DNA from 3 places in the Yersinia massiliensis genome. Region 1 is predicted to be linked to each of the others. Evidence: predicted binding sites of a transcription regulator. Region 1 holds the regulator's gene; each other region holds the start of a gene.

Region 1 (5,050 bases):
ATTCCTGTCGCACCAGCATTGTAACCAATAAAACCATAGTCACTTGATACCCTCCCCCCGTTTGAAATATGAAGTTCTCCGTTTGTGGTGACCCCCACTGTCAAATTACCGCCGGCATCAAAAGGTGAGGCTTCTGAACCTGGCACCGTCATTATCTGCCCACCATCAATTGTCACTGCGGCATACGTAGTCCCCTCAATCAGCATCAATAAAAATGCAATGACTATATATCTGGCAAAAAGGGAGTAATGAACCTGGCATGATTTTCTTTTAACAGAAGAAGTCAATAAATGCTTCAAGTCAGGATTATTGCGGTGGCTTTCATCGGCAGCGGAGCCTGACAGCGCTGAATGTATAGGAGAAAGATATATAGGCATCGTAATGTACCTATTAAATGAGGGGGGACTTACTGTTAAGTATATTATTCAAACCGACGCCGGTGAAAATATTCTACAAAATCGAAGAGAGTATTATTCAACCTTGCTTCATTCGGAAAAATGCGGTCGTAACGCTCTCGATATGCCTCCCATTCTTTCTGATCACGCTGAATCTCGTCACTTCTTACTTCGCCAAATACCATGATGCGGTTGCCGCTGCCAAGCCATGGCTGAAACGGTATGCATGACACTGAGATGCGCGAGTATCCGCCGCAAATTACGTTCCATTTCAGAAAGTTGTGTATCAGAGGCCACTTGAGGTAATTGAACAAAGTCAGTGTCTCCACCAAGGCTGTCAGATTCCAACCGCTGCTGGCATTGCTGAATCGCCATCTCGCATAACTGCAAATAATCCGTGGCTTGTTTGGTGCTCATCATCAAATGAGGGGTGCCGGCAGATGGCGTGGATTCAATGGAAAGGTGTTTTCGCGTCAAGATAGTCATCTCATTGATATGGGCCGCAATCAGCTCACTATGGGTTGCCCATAGCTGCATATCCGCCAAATATTGAGAGTTGAAACCCGGTTCTCGCATCGCCTGATTCAGCGAGCTGAGCACGGCATTACTGGCTTTATTGACCTGAATGCGATCATAAGATAGCTGGGCAACATCCGGTGGCGTCGGCGCTAGCAGTAAGCGTAGGATATTCTGATAAGCGCTCAGTGCCTGATGGGCATTCTTACGCAGTAACCCGTTTTGCCACTGTGGCCACAGCCATAATGCGCTGGCAAAGGCCAGTGCGCACCCGATCAAAGTATCCAGTAGACGTGGGACTAAAAAGTCAGCCCCCTCGCCTGTCAGCAACTGCAAAATATACACCGCTGTGATGGTTCTACCGATGACCGATAGCCCGTAGTTCTTACGTTGCACAAGCGTGGCTGCCAATGTGATGAGCAGCATAATGCTCAGTGTCGTCCCTTCCGGCATACGTAGATGCAATAAGCCCGCGGCTAAAATCAGCCCGACCAAAGTGCCGAGGGCGCGGTGATGAATGCGGACTCTCGTGGCGTTATAACCGTTTTGCGTTACCAGCATCACGGTAAGTAAGATCCAGTAGGGTTTTGGCAACTGCATCAATGCCCCAATATAGCTGCCAGCGGCTAGTGTGACGCCTAATCGGGCTGCATCGCGCAATGCTGTGGAGTTAAACGACAGATAGCTGACGATCGCGGACCATAAGGGTTGCTGTTGTTGCCCTGACATCAGCTCACGATCGTACAGGGGACGTCGATTACTCAGAAGTTGGTCAATTTGGCGGATATGGTAGTAGCAAAATTGTGCCACAGGATTATCGGGGTGCTGCTGGGCGATCTCCTCTAGCTCAATGAGTGCATCGCCGGTGGTGAAATGGTTTGTCGCATGATGATGATAGAGAATGTCATCAGCAATAGTGCGCAACTGAGCCACGATAACTTGGGCGTTGCGGCTCAAGACGGCTTCAATTTGACTGTGTTCCACCAATGCTTGTACTTTCTCCGGCTGATTCAGCGCCGCAGTAACATGCTCCTGCAGATCGAGCGCCATCTGAAATAACCCCAACAGCCGTTTTTGCTCTTTCTTCGTCGCATTTTTAATAAGATTAAATTGTTGATAAAGCTGATTAATTTTATCCATTATCTTTTGCTGTCGATCGAGCAGCGGCGGGAGGGCTTTTTCTGGCTCTATATGCTGTGATAAAAAATTATATTTAGCGTCACAATAATCTGCTAGTAAATCATATAGTTGACTTAGAGGCTCGCGAATGGGCTGGTCTTTGCAGAGCCGAAACCACAACCAATTAAAGACGCCGTACCAGAGCGTTCCTACCGCGCACAACAGTGGCGCTTGCCAGATAGGCGCACGGTCCACCATGCTGAGGCTAAAGATGGCGGCAATTAACGCGGCAGGTAATAAGCGGCCATGGAGCGGGCTGATCGCGCCATTAACACCGAGCAGCAGCGCCAGCCCTAACATGATCCACGGCAAGGGAATGTGCCACAGCAGTAATTGCTGCGTCAGGAAGCTGGTCAACGTGAAGAGTGCGCCACCAATAATCAGACGGCGGAAAAAATGCTGATGGGGAGTATCCAGCGCCGCAATATTGCAGCAAGCAGGGATCAGAGCAAACATCAATCCGAGCCGCAGCTCGCCAAGGGCAAACCCGAGGGCGGCGGGAAGACAGAGCACCAATGTTTGGCGTAACGCGTAGTTCACTTCAGGATGATAAATAACCCGTTGCCATTTCATGTCGGCCCCAGAAATTTATGGTTTACAAACCTGCGTGAGAAAACCGGTACCGAGAGTTTCGGCACCGGTTTTGAGGGAATTAACGAGTGCCGTAAACGACAATCGTTTTACCGTGTGCGGAGATCAGGTTTTGATCTTCCAGCATTTTTAGTATCCGCCCCACAGTTTCGCGGGAGCAGCCAACGATTTGACCAATTTCCTGGCGGGTAATTTTAATCTGCATCCCATCGGGGTGGGTCATGGCATCAGGTTGTTTTGCCAGATTAAGCAGTGTTTGTGCAATACGCCCAGTCACATCAAGGAAAGCAAGGTTACCCACTTTCTCGGATGTAATCTGTAAGCGGTTCGCCATTTGCGAAGACAGGCGCATCAAGATATCTGGGTTGACCTGAATCAGCTGACGGAATTTTTTGTAAGAAATTTCAGCCACTTCGCAGGCAGTTTTTGCTCTAACCCAAGCACTACGCTCTTGGCCTTCTTCAAATAATCCAAGTTCACCGATGAAATCCCCTTGGTTTAGATAGGAGAGAATCATCTCTTTACCTTCTTCATCTTTGATAAGCACCGCAACGGAGCCTTTCACGATGTAGTAAAGCGTTTCGGCCTTTTCACCTTGGTGAATCAGCGTACTCTTCGATGGGTATTTGTGAATATGGCAATGAGACAGGAACCATTCGAGAGTCGGGTCTGTTTGTGGCTTGCCGAGAACCATTCGCTGTTATCCTCTGTTGTTATCGCAGCCTAACTAAACAGGGCTCAGAGTTCCCTGTACGGCGTGCTTATAAAATACACTTTCTTTATACCCACCATCTTGACGCCTGTTGGGTATAGCATATTAATTTGCTCAACTGCCGAAAGGTATAGCCAAGATACCTACTGGATAGAAACCTTACACTGAGTATCGATCACTACCCAATTTAATTCTAGAAACAATACTTTCGGTTCTGTTTGTAGCACAGGATGAGGTCAGTGTCTTGTGTTGTATCGCTTCAGCATGATGAACATCGGGTTACATTGCGACTTTATAAATGAAAGGGTAGTCTGGATCAGAAAATTTAACTGGGAGCGAGCGTTATGCAGGCACGTGTGAAGTGGGTTGAGGGGCTGACATTTTTGGGTGAATCAGCGTCAGGGCATCAGGTTTTGATGGATGGTAATGCCGGTGATAAGGCACCCAGCCCGATGGAAATGTTGCTGATGTCAGCAGGTGGTTGTAGCGCGATTGATGTGGTCTCTATTTTGCAAAAGGGGCGTAATGATGTGCGCGATTGTGAGGTCACACTCACCTCTCAGCGCCGTGAAGAAGCGCCGCGTCTGTTTACGCAAATCAATTTGCATTTTATCGTTAGCGGTAAAGGTCTCACCGACAAAATTGTTGAGCGTGCAGTGGAATTATCAGCAGAGAAGTACTGCTCTGTTTCTCTGATGCTAGGTAAAGCAGCGACCATTACCCACAGTTTTGAAATTCGTGACGTCGCTTAAGCGTGTTTTTCGTCCTTGAAGCTGCAGGAGGTTGCATCCGCTCACCCCAATCACTGACTGAGGTCAGTTCATTGGGATAAGTCCGCTTGCCGCCGCCTTGCAGTTCCAATCGCTATGATGCGTAAAACCAAGATGTCTACGTAAAGCGTTAAATGATTTTTTTGCCTTCCAGCAGTTGCTGCACCAACGGGGCCATAATCAGCTCCATTGCTAATCCCATCTTCCCGCCCGGCACCACCAATGTATTGATATTGGAAATAAACGAGCCTTGTAGCATTGCTAACAAGTAGGGGAAATCAATCTGATCCAAGCCACGGAAATGAATAACCACAAAACTTTCATCCAGCGACGGGATGGCTTTCGCGGCAAAAGGGTTTGAGGTATCGACGGTCGGCACGCGCTGGAAGTTAATATGAGTGCGTGAGAACTGCGGCGTAATGTAGTTGATGTAATCCTCCATGGAGCGTACAACGGAATCCATCACCGCTTCACGGGAATGGCCACGTTCACCGGTATCGCGCACCAGTTTTTGAATCCATTCTAGGTTGACGATGGGTACCACCCCTACCAATAAATCGACATGCTTTGCCACATCGTGATGTTCAGTCACGACACCGCCGTGTAGCCCTTCGTAGAACAGCACATCGGTAGGTTCAGGCAAGGGTTCCCAGGGTGTAAATGTGCCGGGAATCTGGTTATAAGGCACCGCTTCATCGTAGGTGTGTAAATATTTACGTGAACGGCCTGTGCCGTGTTTGCCGTATTCCGACACACTCTGCTCTAACTGACCAAAATCATTGGCTTCTGGGCCAAAATAGCTAATATGCCGGCCTTGATCCCGTGCTTTACGGATGGCGGCATCCATTTCAGGGCGGGTATAGCGATGGAAGCTGTCACCTTCGAGT
Region 2 (5,050 bases), 1.4 Mb from region 1:
CACCAGATACATTAGATACCTCCATGGAAAATTTGATGGATAGGCTAATGGAAAAATATCAATTTGTTGATTACTCGCATTACGCTACTCGCATTGGTCGAGGCTTATTTGTTGAAATTCATGTTGTTATTCCACCTGAAATGGAAAATAGCGGGGTTCTTTATTTTGACAAGATACGTGATGAGATCTCCCATGCAATTGGTGATTCAGGTCCCCATCGCTGGTTAACTATCTCCTTTACCCGTGATGCTAAATGGTTATAACCCAATAGAAATAACCTAATTTAAATTAACTAATGGAGGTCGTGATTGTGATGGATAAAAAAGTGGCTATGAATAAAGTCGTGGCTAAGCGCCAAGTCAAGCTGGCCCCGATTGAGTCACCCGCACGATTTGAAGCCGTATCTAAGGTCGCCATTAGCGATAGCACTATTGCCGCTCGCCAAGCCAAACTCATTAACAACATGTCCCAAGCGGGTATCGACTATTTATTTGTTTATGCCGATAAAGAGCATGGCGGCAACTTTGAATATTTAGCGGGGTTTATTCCTCGATTTGAAGAAGCAGCGATAGTGTTACATGCTACAGGTGAGATTTATCTGTTGTTGGGTAATGAAAACCTAAAGTTATCGCAATATGCACGAGTGAAAAATACGGGGATACATGTCCCCTATTTTTCACTGCCGAATCAACCGATGGGGAACAGTAAAACCTTGGCTGAATTGTTGGCAGAAACGGGTATTCAGCAAGCTAAAAAGGTCGGGGTAGTCGGGTGGAAACTCTTCACCAGTAAGCTGGATGATAATAGCCAGTTATTTGATATTCCGCATTTTATGCTAGATGCCATAAAACAATCTGTTTCATCCACCACTGCGGTCATTAATGCCACCGCGCTATTTATAGGGAGTGAGACTGCGGCCAGAGTGACCAATAATGCGAATGAATTGGCGCACTATGAATATGGCGCAAATCTCGCATCGAATTGCATTCTTAATGCGCTAGCTGCTGTAGAAGTGGGTAAAACGGAAAAACAACTTGGCAGTTATCTGGCTGATGAAGGTCAACCGAATACGGTTGTCATGATTGCCGCAACCGGTGCCCGTTTTGAACAGGCGAATCTGTATCCCAGTGATAAAACAGTACAACTTGGCGATAAGCTCTCGTTGACCACTGGGTTTAAAGGCGGCTTGAGCAGCCGAACGGGTTATGTTGTTCACCAAGCTGATGAATTGCCTGCGGCGGAAAGAGATTATCTCGACAAAGTGGCGATTCCTTATTACACCACGGTGGTCGCTTGGTTGGAAAACATCCGCATTGGGATGTTGGGCCAAGAGATGTATGCATTGGTTGAAAGGGTATTCCCTCAATCGCAATATCATTGGTCGTTAAATCCGGGCCACTTAGTCGCCGATGAAGAGTGGCTATGTTCGCCGATTTATCGTGGCTCTAATGAGAAAATCAGCAGTGGCATGTTATTCCAAATTGACATTATTCCTTCGGTGAAAGGTTACGCTGGGGTGAGTGCGGAAGAGTGTATTGCGCTCGCTGATGAGCCGCTACGTCAAGAACTTGCGGCGCATTATCCTGAGGTGTGGCAACGAATAATGCATCGCCGGCATTATATTTCTAATGTGCTGAATATTCGTCTTAGCGAAGAAGTGTTACCGATGTCTAATACCGTGGGTTATCTACGGCCTTACTTATTGGATAAGTACAGTGCATTACAATGCGTGATTGAGGTATAGCACTGATAGCTTAGGCGTTAATTAGGATGACTCTAGGGGCGATTTCGCCCCTTTTAACGTCCCAGAACAGGGTTGTTATCCTCGTGTATTTTCAGATTTAAGCCCCTGCTGAGATTTCGTGCAAAACTGGAGGCGATACTCTTGCCATCTTGTGGCATAATGCGCGCCGAATCACATTTTCTATCATTCTTGAATATCCCTATTCAGTAATACAATCGAGAGCGAGCTCTGTGCTAAGTACTAACAATATCACCATGCAATTCGGCAGCAAGCCGCTGTTTGAAAACATTTCAGTCAAATTCGGCGGCGGTAATCGCTACGGTCTGATTGGCGCAAATGGCTGTGGTAAATCCACATTCATGAAAATCCTTGGTGGCGATTTGGCGCCAAGTGGTGGCAACGTCTTCCTTGATCCAAATGAGCGCTTGGGTAAATTGCGTCAGGATCAATTCGCCTTTGAAAACAACACTGTGCTGGACACCGTTATTATGGGTCACGGCGAGTTGTGGGAAGTCAAAGAAGAGCGTGACCGTATTTACGGCTTGCCTGAGATGAGCGAAGAAGACGGCTACAAAGTGGCTGATCTGGAAGTTGCCTATGGTGAGATGGATGGCTACAGCGCAGAAGCCCGTGCGGGTGAATTGCTGCTCGGTGTGGGTATTCCGGTTGAACAACATTATGGTTTGATGAGCGAAATCGCCCCCGGCTTTAAATTGCGTGTATTGCTGGCGCAGGCGTTGTTCTCAGACCCAGAGATTTTGTTACTCGACGAACCGACCAACAACTTGGATATCGATACTATCCGTTGGTTGGAGCAAGTTCTGAATGAACGTAGCAGCACCATGATCATCATTTCCCATGACCGTCACTTCCTGAATATGGTGTGCACACACATGGCGGATTTGGATTACGGTGAATTGCGTGTTTATCCGGGTAACTATGATGAGTACATGACGGCTGCGACTCAAGCGCGTGAGCGTCTGTTGTCCGATAATGCGAAGAAAAAAGCCCAGATCTCTGAGCTACAATCTTTCGTTAGCCGCTTTAGTGCCAACGCCTCTAAATCAAAACAGGCCACGTCGCGCGCCCGTCAGATTGATAAAATTCAGCTTGATGAAGTTAAAGCTTCTAGCCGCCAGAACCCGTTTATCCGCTTTGATCAGGATAAAAAATTGTTCCGTAATGCGCTGGAAGTTGAATTACTGACCAAAGGTTTTGATGACGGCCCATTGTTTAAAAAACTGGATCTGCGCTTAGAAGTTGGCGAGAAAGTGGCGATTCTTGGGCCGAACGGTATCGGTAAATCGACACTGCTGAAAACGCTGGTCGGGGACTACGAAGCAGACTCTGGTACGGTGAAATGGTCTGAAAACAGCAAAGTGGGTTACTACGCACAGGATCACGCCAGTGATTTTGAAATTGACCTGACTGTTTTTGACTGGATGAGCCAGTGGAAACAAGAAAAAGACGACGAGCAGGCTGTGCGCAGTGTGTTGGGTCGTTTGCTGTTTAGCCAAGACGATATCAAGAAAAAAGTTCAGGTCTTGTCGGGTGGTGAAAAAGGGCGGATGTTGTTTGGTAAGCTGATGATGCAGCGTCCTAACATTCTGGTTATGGATGAACCAACCAACCACTTGGACATGGAATCTATTGAAGCCCTTAACATGGCATTGGAAATGTACGAAGGGACATTAATCTTCGTTTCTCATGACCGTGAGTTCGTCAGTTCATTGGCGAGCCGAGTGCTTGAAATGACCCCAACTAAGGTGATCGACTTCACCGGTAACTACGAAGATTATCTGCGTAGCCAAGGTATTCAGTCCTGATTATCTGATGGTGTCAAAATAAAGAAAGCTGATGCATGGCATCAGCTTTTTTTTCGCCTCAAATTCGGCTAAGCCTTGCTGCAAACCTTTTAAGCATGGCTGCAAACTTCGCAGTGGGCATCTTTTGCCAGTTTTAAACTGCGAAACTCTGCCGTCATAGCGTCATACATCAATATTCGCCCTGAAATGACCTGACCATAATTGGCCAATAATTTGATGGCTTCCATTGCTTGTAAATTACCAATAATCCCAACCAACGGGGCCATCACTCCCGCTTCGACGCAGGTCAGGGCATTTTCACCAAACAACCGACTAAGGCAGCGATAACAGGGTTGATTCTCCTGATAGGTAAAGACGCTGACTTGCCCCTCCATGCGAATCGCGGCACCTGATACCAGTGGTTTGCGTTGTGCATAGCACAAGCGGTTCAACTGCTCACGGCTGGCAATATTATCGGTGCAATCCAGCACGAGATTGTGTTCCGTGATAGCAGCGGCGAGTTGTTCATCCTCTAGCTGAGCATCAATGGTGGTTAGCGTCAGATGGGGATTCAAATCTGGCAAAGCTAACGCCGCAGAGGCGACCTTAGACATCCCAATCCGATTATCACGGTGCAAAATTTGCCGTTGCAAGTTAGAGAGAGAGACCGTATCAAAATCCAGTAAGGTGAGATGCCCCACGCCAGCCACGGCTAGATATTGTGCGGCGGCGCAGCCAAGGCCGCCTAAGCCCACGATCAATACTTTCGCCGCGTTAAGCTTTTCCTGCCCGTCAAAGTCAAACCCCCGCAGGACGATTTGCCGGTTGTACCGCAGAGCCTGTGCATCGGAAAGTTCAGGCAACATTTAGCCCCCTAGCAACGCGTTAAATAACTCTATCTCAACGGTTTCACCGATCTCTACCGAACCACGTTCTCGCTCAAGTACGATGAAACAATTGCCTTGGCTAAATGAGCTGAAAATATGGGAGCCTTGATGGCCGGTGGTGCGGACTTCCAGCTCGCCTTTGGCGTTGGACGCGAAAATGCCACGTTGGAAATCCAAACGGCCAGGGGATTTTTTCAATTTCGTCATGGCAGTGGCTTTCAGGCGTAGCGGTGGTTGCCATTGAGAGTGGCCCGACAGTTTGGCAATCAGAGGTTGTACGAGCTGATAGAAGGTGAGGGCAGCAGAGACTGGATTACCGGGTAAGCCGCAGAACCAAGCGTGGGCCAATTTGCCAAAGGCGAAAGGTTTACCGGGCTTAATGGCTAATTTCCAGAAGCCGATATCGCCGAGTTCTTCTAGCATTTGTTTGGTGTAATCCGCTTCACCAACAGAAACGCCGCCGCTACTTATCACGAGATCTGCCACGCTATCTGCTTGCTCAAAGGCTTTGCGCAAAGCGTGTTGATCATCAGGGATAACGCCCAGATCGATGATTTGGCAGCCCAGTTGTTGCAGCATCAAACGCACGGCAAAACGGTTAGTATCGTAAATCT
Region 3 (5,050 bases), 1.4 Mb from region 1:
AATCACTTACCTGTGTAAGCTCATCGGGATTCGTTTATTTGCTGCCTACCTGTAACAGCAATGACTCGGGTATTACCCTTTGGCCTTGCCGTTACAGGGGTGTGAGCTGCTCGCACTCACCCGAATCACTTACTTGTGTAAGCTCATCGGGATTAACAATGCGCCTGTTGCGGTGCGAACAAGCCGATCGTAAAGACGCCGTGAAATCGTCCCTGATGGCTCGAGCCGCGCCATCCTAGGCGCGGACGCTCTACTCTTCCGCTTGTTCTCACCGTTCGTGATCGGGTCATTGGTGTTTGTCAGCAGTCTGTGGGTATCACCTTGAGATTGCTGACAATGTGCCTGTTGCGGTTCGCCTTGCGGATAAGCTTAGAACGATGTGCGCTTATAGCTGCGGTACTGTGGCTGCCAATAGTTATGCTCAATGGATTTGGCGAGTGCTTCCTCTGAGGTCACAATGGCGACGCCTTGTAGCTGTGCGGCCTTACCGACTTGCATGGCGATCGTCTTGGAAACCGCCTGAATATCATCGATATTGGGCAGCAATGCCCCTTCACCATTCAGCGCCAGCGGTGAACAATCCGCTAATGCACGGCTGGCCGCCATCAACATACCATCGGTAACGCGCTTGGCACCGGATGCCAGTACGCCTAGACCAATACCTGGGAAGATATAGGAGTTGTTACATTGAGCGATCGGATAAACTTTTTCTTTGTAGCTGACCGGTGAGAATGGGCTGCCTGTCGCGACTAACGCTGCGCCATCGGTCCAGTTAATAATATCTTCTGGCCGTGCTTCAACTCGTGAGGTTGGGTTCGACAGCGGCATCACAATTGGGCGTGGGCAATGTTTGTGCATTTCGCGGATCAATTCTTCCGTAAACAGCCCAGGCTGACCTGACACGCCAATCAATACCGTTGGTTTGGCATTACGCACAACGTCGAGCAGTGAAATTGAGTCGCTGGTCAGATTCCATTGCTGCAATGCATCGCTTTTTTGCACCAATTTACTTTGGAAATCCAACAAGTTTGGTAGCTTATCCGTTAACAGGCCGAAACGGTCAACCATAAAGACGCGCCCACGGGCTTGCTCTTCACTCAAACCTTCCGAAATCATTTGCGCGATAATTTGCTCTGCAATCCCGCAGCCCGCAGAACCTGCCCCGAGGAAGGTCACGGTTTGGTCGCGTAACTGGCTGCCAGCAGCATGGCTGGCGGCAATCAAACTGCCCAGTGTCACGGCTGCGGTGCCTTGAATATCATCGTTGAAACAGCACAACTCATCACGGTAGCGGTTTAGCAGTGGCGTGGCATTGTTCTGAGCGAAATCTTCAAACTGCAACAATACATTTGGCCAGCGGCGTTTTACCGCCTGAATGAATTCATCCACGAAGGCATAATATTCATCACCAGAGATGCGCGGGTGACGCCAGCCCATATACAGTGGGTCATTCAGGCGTTGTGGGTTATTGGTGCCGACATCTAATACGACTGGCAAGGTATAAGCTGGGCTGATACCACCGCATGCGGTATACAGTGATAGTTTACCGATAGGAATACCCATACCGCCAATGCCCTGATCGCCAAGGCCGAGAATACGTTCACCGTCAGTCACCACGATCACTTTTACATTCTGCTTGGTGGCGTTTTGCAGCATATCGTCGATGTGATCACGATTGGGATAAGAGATGAATAACCCGCGCGCGCGGCGGTAGATGTCTGAAAAGTGTTCGCAGGCTTCACCAACCGTTGGCGTGTAGATAATGGGCATCATCTCGCTCAGATGCGCTTCTAACAGGCGATAAAACAGGGTTTCGTTCGTGTCTTGGATGTTACGCAGATAAATATGTTTATCGTCGTCGTTTTTGAAATCCTGATACTGGCGGTAAGCACGCTCAGCTTGTTCTTCAATGGTTTCAACCGTTTCTGGCAATAATCCATGCAAGTTGAACTGGTTGCGCTCTTCATCGGTAAAGGCGCTGCCTTTGTTCAGGAGAGGAAATTCTAACAAGATAGGGCCGGCGTAGGGGATGTACAGGGGACGCTTACTTTCGTATTCAAGTTCCATGAGTTTTACTCTTAGACGTTATCAGGTAGTTGCCCCGATCCTAAAAGATAAGAGAAATATGTACAGCTTTTGTTAGTTAAATATATCTGTCACCGATAGAAATGCGAGTTATCTAGCAGATTTAGAGAGTTAAGCTGGGAATGTAATGTTTGATGGGTCTGGGAATATAATGTTTGATGAATCTGGGGTTAACGATATAACCCCAGAAAATTGGCTTTTATTGGCTTAAAAAAGTGACGCGATCAACATCCGTACAGCTTAATGCCGCCAGTGTTGCATTCGTGGCATCCCACTGACTTAAAATCGCTTCATTACCTTCAACCAGTACCGCGCGGCGGATGGTCCAGCAATCTTTGCCGGAAAGATTCGCCAGAATTAATGCTCCTTGCAGCGGCGGTAAACTGGGGTTAAACGCGGCATTTTCTGCATAACGACCAATGTAAATCGAACCGTCTGCCAATTCCACCGCCACACCGCTGTGTGCCAGGCTGTATGGTGCATGGCTGTGGTTTGCGCCATCAAGTGCCGCTTGCGTCAGTGGATCCGTTTCTGCCAACGAGTAACCATGATCCACCGCATCCATTAACAGGGTAGTGATCGCCAGATCTTTGGGGCCGAAGGCATCGGGCAGATATTGGCCTAACGTCGACACGGGGCGACCTGGCAAATGAATATGCAAGTCAGTGCCACTGTTGAGCTCATTCATAAACTGGCGGCAGTGACCGCAAGGGGTGTAATTCACCGTAATGGAAACTAGGCTGGCTTCACCGCGTAGCCATGCATGGGTGACCGCACATTGCTCGGCATGAATGGTTTGCTGCAAAGGCGCGCTGGTGAACTCCATATTGGCGCCGAAATACAGATTACCGCTTTTCCCGCGCGCAATGGCACCGACCATAAAGTGTGAGATTGGTGTTAATGCGCAAGCTGCCGCGAGGGGTAATAACGCAAATGCCAATGCGTCGTCATCTAACCCGCTGATGTCCTTAACCGTTTTCACTTGTTCGGCAGTCAGCATGGCAGGGAAATCGTTTGCGCTCAGAATAGGTTCAAGTGCGGATTGCAGTGCCGTGGGCAACTCAGCCCAAGGGGCATGAAAACGTGCTTGCATGGGTTTTCTCCAATGGTAACGGGACGCTATTTTAGGCAGCTTAGAATACGATTAGAGTGATTCGCGTCACGTTATATATGAAATTTGTGCAAGTTAAATGACTAATGAGAGATGTATCTCAAATTTATGGCCGCAGCAGAGGGGTTATCCGGTGCTGATGGCATTCGATCAACCGAATCAATACCATCAGCCGAATAAATGTAGCAGCACAGGGAATAAGAATGGGGCGATCAATGACGTGATGATCCCGCAGATAACCAGTGCCAATGAGCTGAACGCGCCTTCTTGGTAATCCAATTCAGCACAGCGAGCCGTGCCGAGTGCATGAGAAGCGGTGCCCATTGCCAAGCCTCGTGAAGCTTTGGTACTGATTTTGAGTGCATTCAGCAGGGTATGACCAAACACCGCCCCCAAAATACCGACAAAAATCACGCATACCGCACTAATGGCGGGCAAGCCGTGGAGGGATTCAGCCACGGCCATCGCGATCGGTGTGGTGACCGATTTAGGTAATACGGAAGCGGCAATTTCAGGCGTGGCACCCATCCACAAGGCAACGGCTGTCCCGCTGACCATGGCGGTGATGCTGCCGACAAAGCAGATGGTGATGATGGATTTCCATCGTGCGCGAATTTGATGTAATTGCTCATACAGCGGGAAAGCCAAAGCGACGACCGCCGGTTGCAATAGGTCATTTAGGATTTTGCTACCCGCAAAATAATTGGCGTAGGGCATATGCGTCACTAACAACAATGGAATGATGACAACCATTGATATCAATAATGGATTTAACAGCGGCATTTTAAGCCAACGCGCCAGATAGCGAGCGGCAAAGAACACGATCAGAGTGAGTGGCAGCGACCACCATAAATTGTCGATCATTTATCGTCCTCCTCATTGGTAGGAGAACCGATCACTTTGCGTTCACGGTGGACGAAATGTGAGCTATAAGCCACTACCAGCATCACAATTAAGGTGCTGACAAAACAGGACACCACGATCGGCCCGAATTGTTTTGTGAGTTGATCGTAATATTGCATCACGCCAACCCCAATAGGCACAAATAGCAGTGCCATATAGCGGATCAGAATACGGCAACCGGGTTTTACCCAGGTCGAAGGCAAGATTTGTGATGAGAGCAGGGTAAACAAAATCAGCATGCCAATGATGCTGCCGGGGATCGTGATGGGTAGCAGTAAGGCCACGAATTTACCGATCCACAGACACAGGTAAATAATGGCGAAAGCTCGCAGATACTGTAAGCAAAGTGAAGTCACATTGCGCATAGAAAGGATCCTGAGTAACGGAATACATTCATCATACAATTAACTGTGATTATGTGCTAGCAATCACATTATGAATAATATGCTCATCATATTGTACATCCAGCATCTTGGCAGCGATGAGATAGGCTCGGATGCCTGATGCGCTTGAGAGGCTTATGTTTTAACCAATAGACGTTTTAACCAACAGACGTTTTAGCCAATTGATAGCCGCGATAGAAAAAGGCCAACCCTAAAATAGCGGCCACAATCAGCATATAGAACATCATCTGTGGTGCGGCATAGGCTAGCAAGAAACCACAAAGTACCGGATTGATGGCCCCACCAAGCTGACCGAGGTTCTGTGCCCCATAGTAACTGCCTTTGAGATTCGCGGGGGCAATAAAATCGATAAACAGATATTCGACTGGAATAACAATAATCTCACCTAATGAGAAAATCGCCATGGCCAGCATCCACAAAGGGATTGAATCTTGGGCAGCCATAAAACCAATCAAACCGATGATAAAGAACAGGGTGCCGAGCATCAACCAACGCATTAAATTTTGCTGATTCATGTTACGGCTCAATAGGTATTGCAAGGTAATCA

The links. The regulator CRP, encoded in region 1, controls carbon source genes, mostly activating them, when cyclic AMP is high. The targets are predictions, from matches to a motif close to ATGTGANNNNNNTCACAT.
Region 2: DA391_RS07620 (ABC-F family ATPase) is a predicted target of CRP. The motif match lies at 1,904-1,921, and genes of this name have one in related genera.
Region 3: cdd (cytidine deaminase) is a predicted target of CRP. The motif match lies at 3,285-3,302, and genes of this name have one in related genera.

Annotation. Positions count from the first base shown of each region.
Region 1 covers NZ_CP028487.1:259,849-264,898, forward strand. The annotation lists partial or broken gene DA391_RS24665 (hypothetical protein) at 1-377, opposite strand, end outside; gene DA391_RS01070 (YccS/YhfK family putative transporter) at 555-2,663, opposite strand; gene crp (cAMP-activated global transcriptional regulator CRP) at 2,743-3,375, opposite strand; gene DA391_RS01080 (OsmC family protein) at 3,738-4,145, shown strand; gene DA391_RS01085 (phosphoribulokinase) at 4,294-5,050, opposite strand, start outside.
Region 2 covers NZ_CP028487.1:1,658,872-1,663,921, forward strand. The annotation lists gene DA391_RS07610 (cation diffusion facilitator family transporter) at 1-263, shown strand, start outside; gene DA391_RS07615 (aminopeptidase P family protein) at 332-1,744, shown strand; gene DA391_RS07620 (ABC-F family ATPase) at 1,975-3,570, shown strand; gene moeB (molybdopterin-synthase adenylyltransferase MoeB) at 3,660-4,415, opposite strand; gene moeA (molybdopterin molybdotransferase MoeA) at 4,416-5,050, opposite strand, start outside.
Region 3 covers NZ_CP028487.1:1,699,433-1,704,482, forward strand. The annotation lists gene DA391_RS07790 (NAD-dependent malic enzyme) at 370-2,067, opposite strand; gene cdd (cytidine deaminase) at 2,285-3,178, opposite strand; gene DA391_RS07800 (CidB/LrgB family autolysis modulator) at 3,365-4,060, opposite strand; gene DA391_RS07805 (CidA/LrgA family protein) at 4,057-4,464, opposite strand; gene DA391_RS07810 (MFS transporter) at 4,641-5,050, opposite strand, start outside.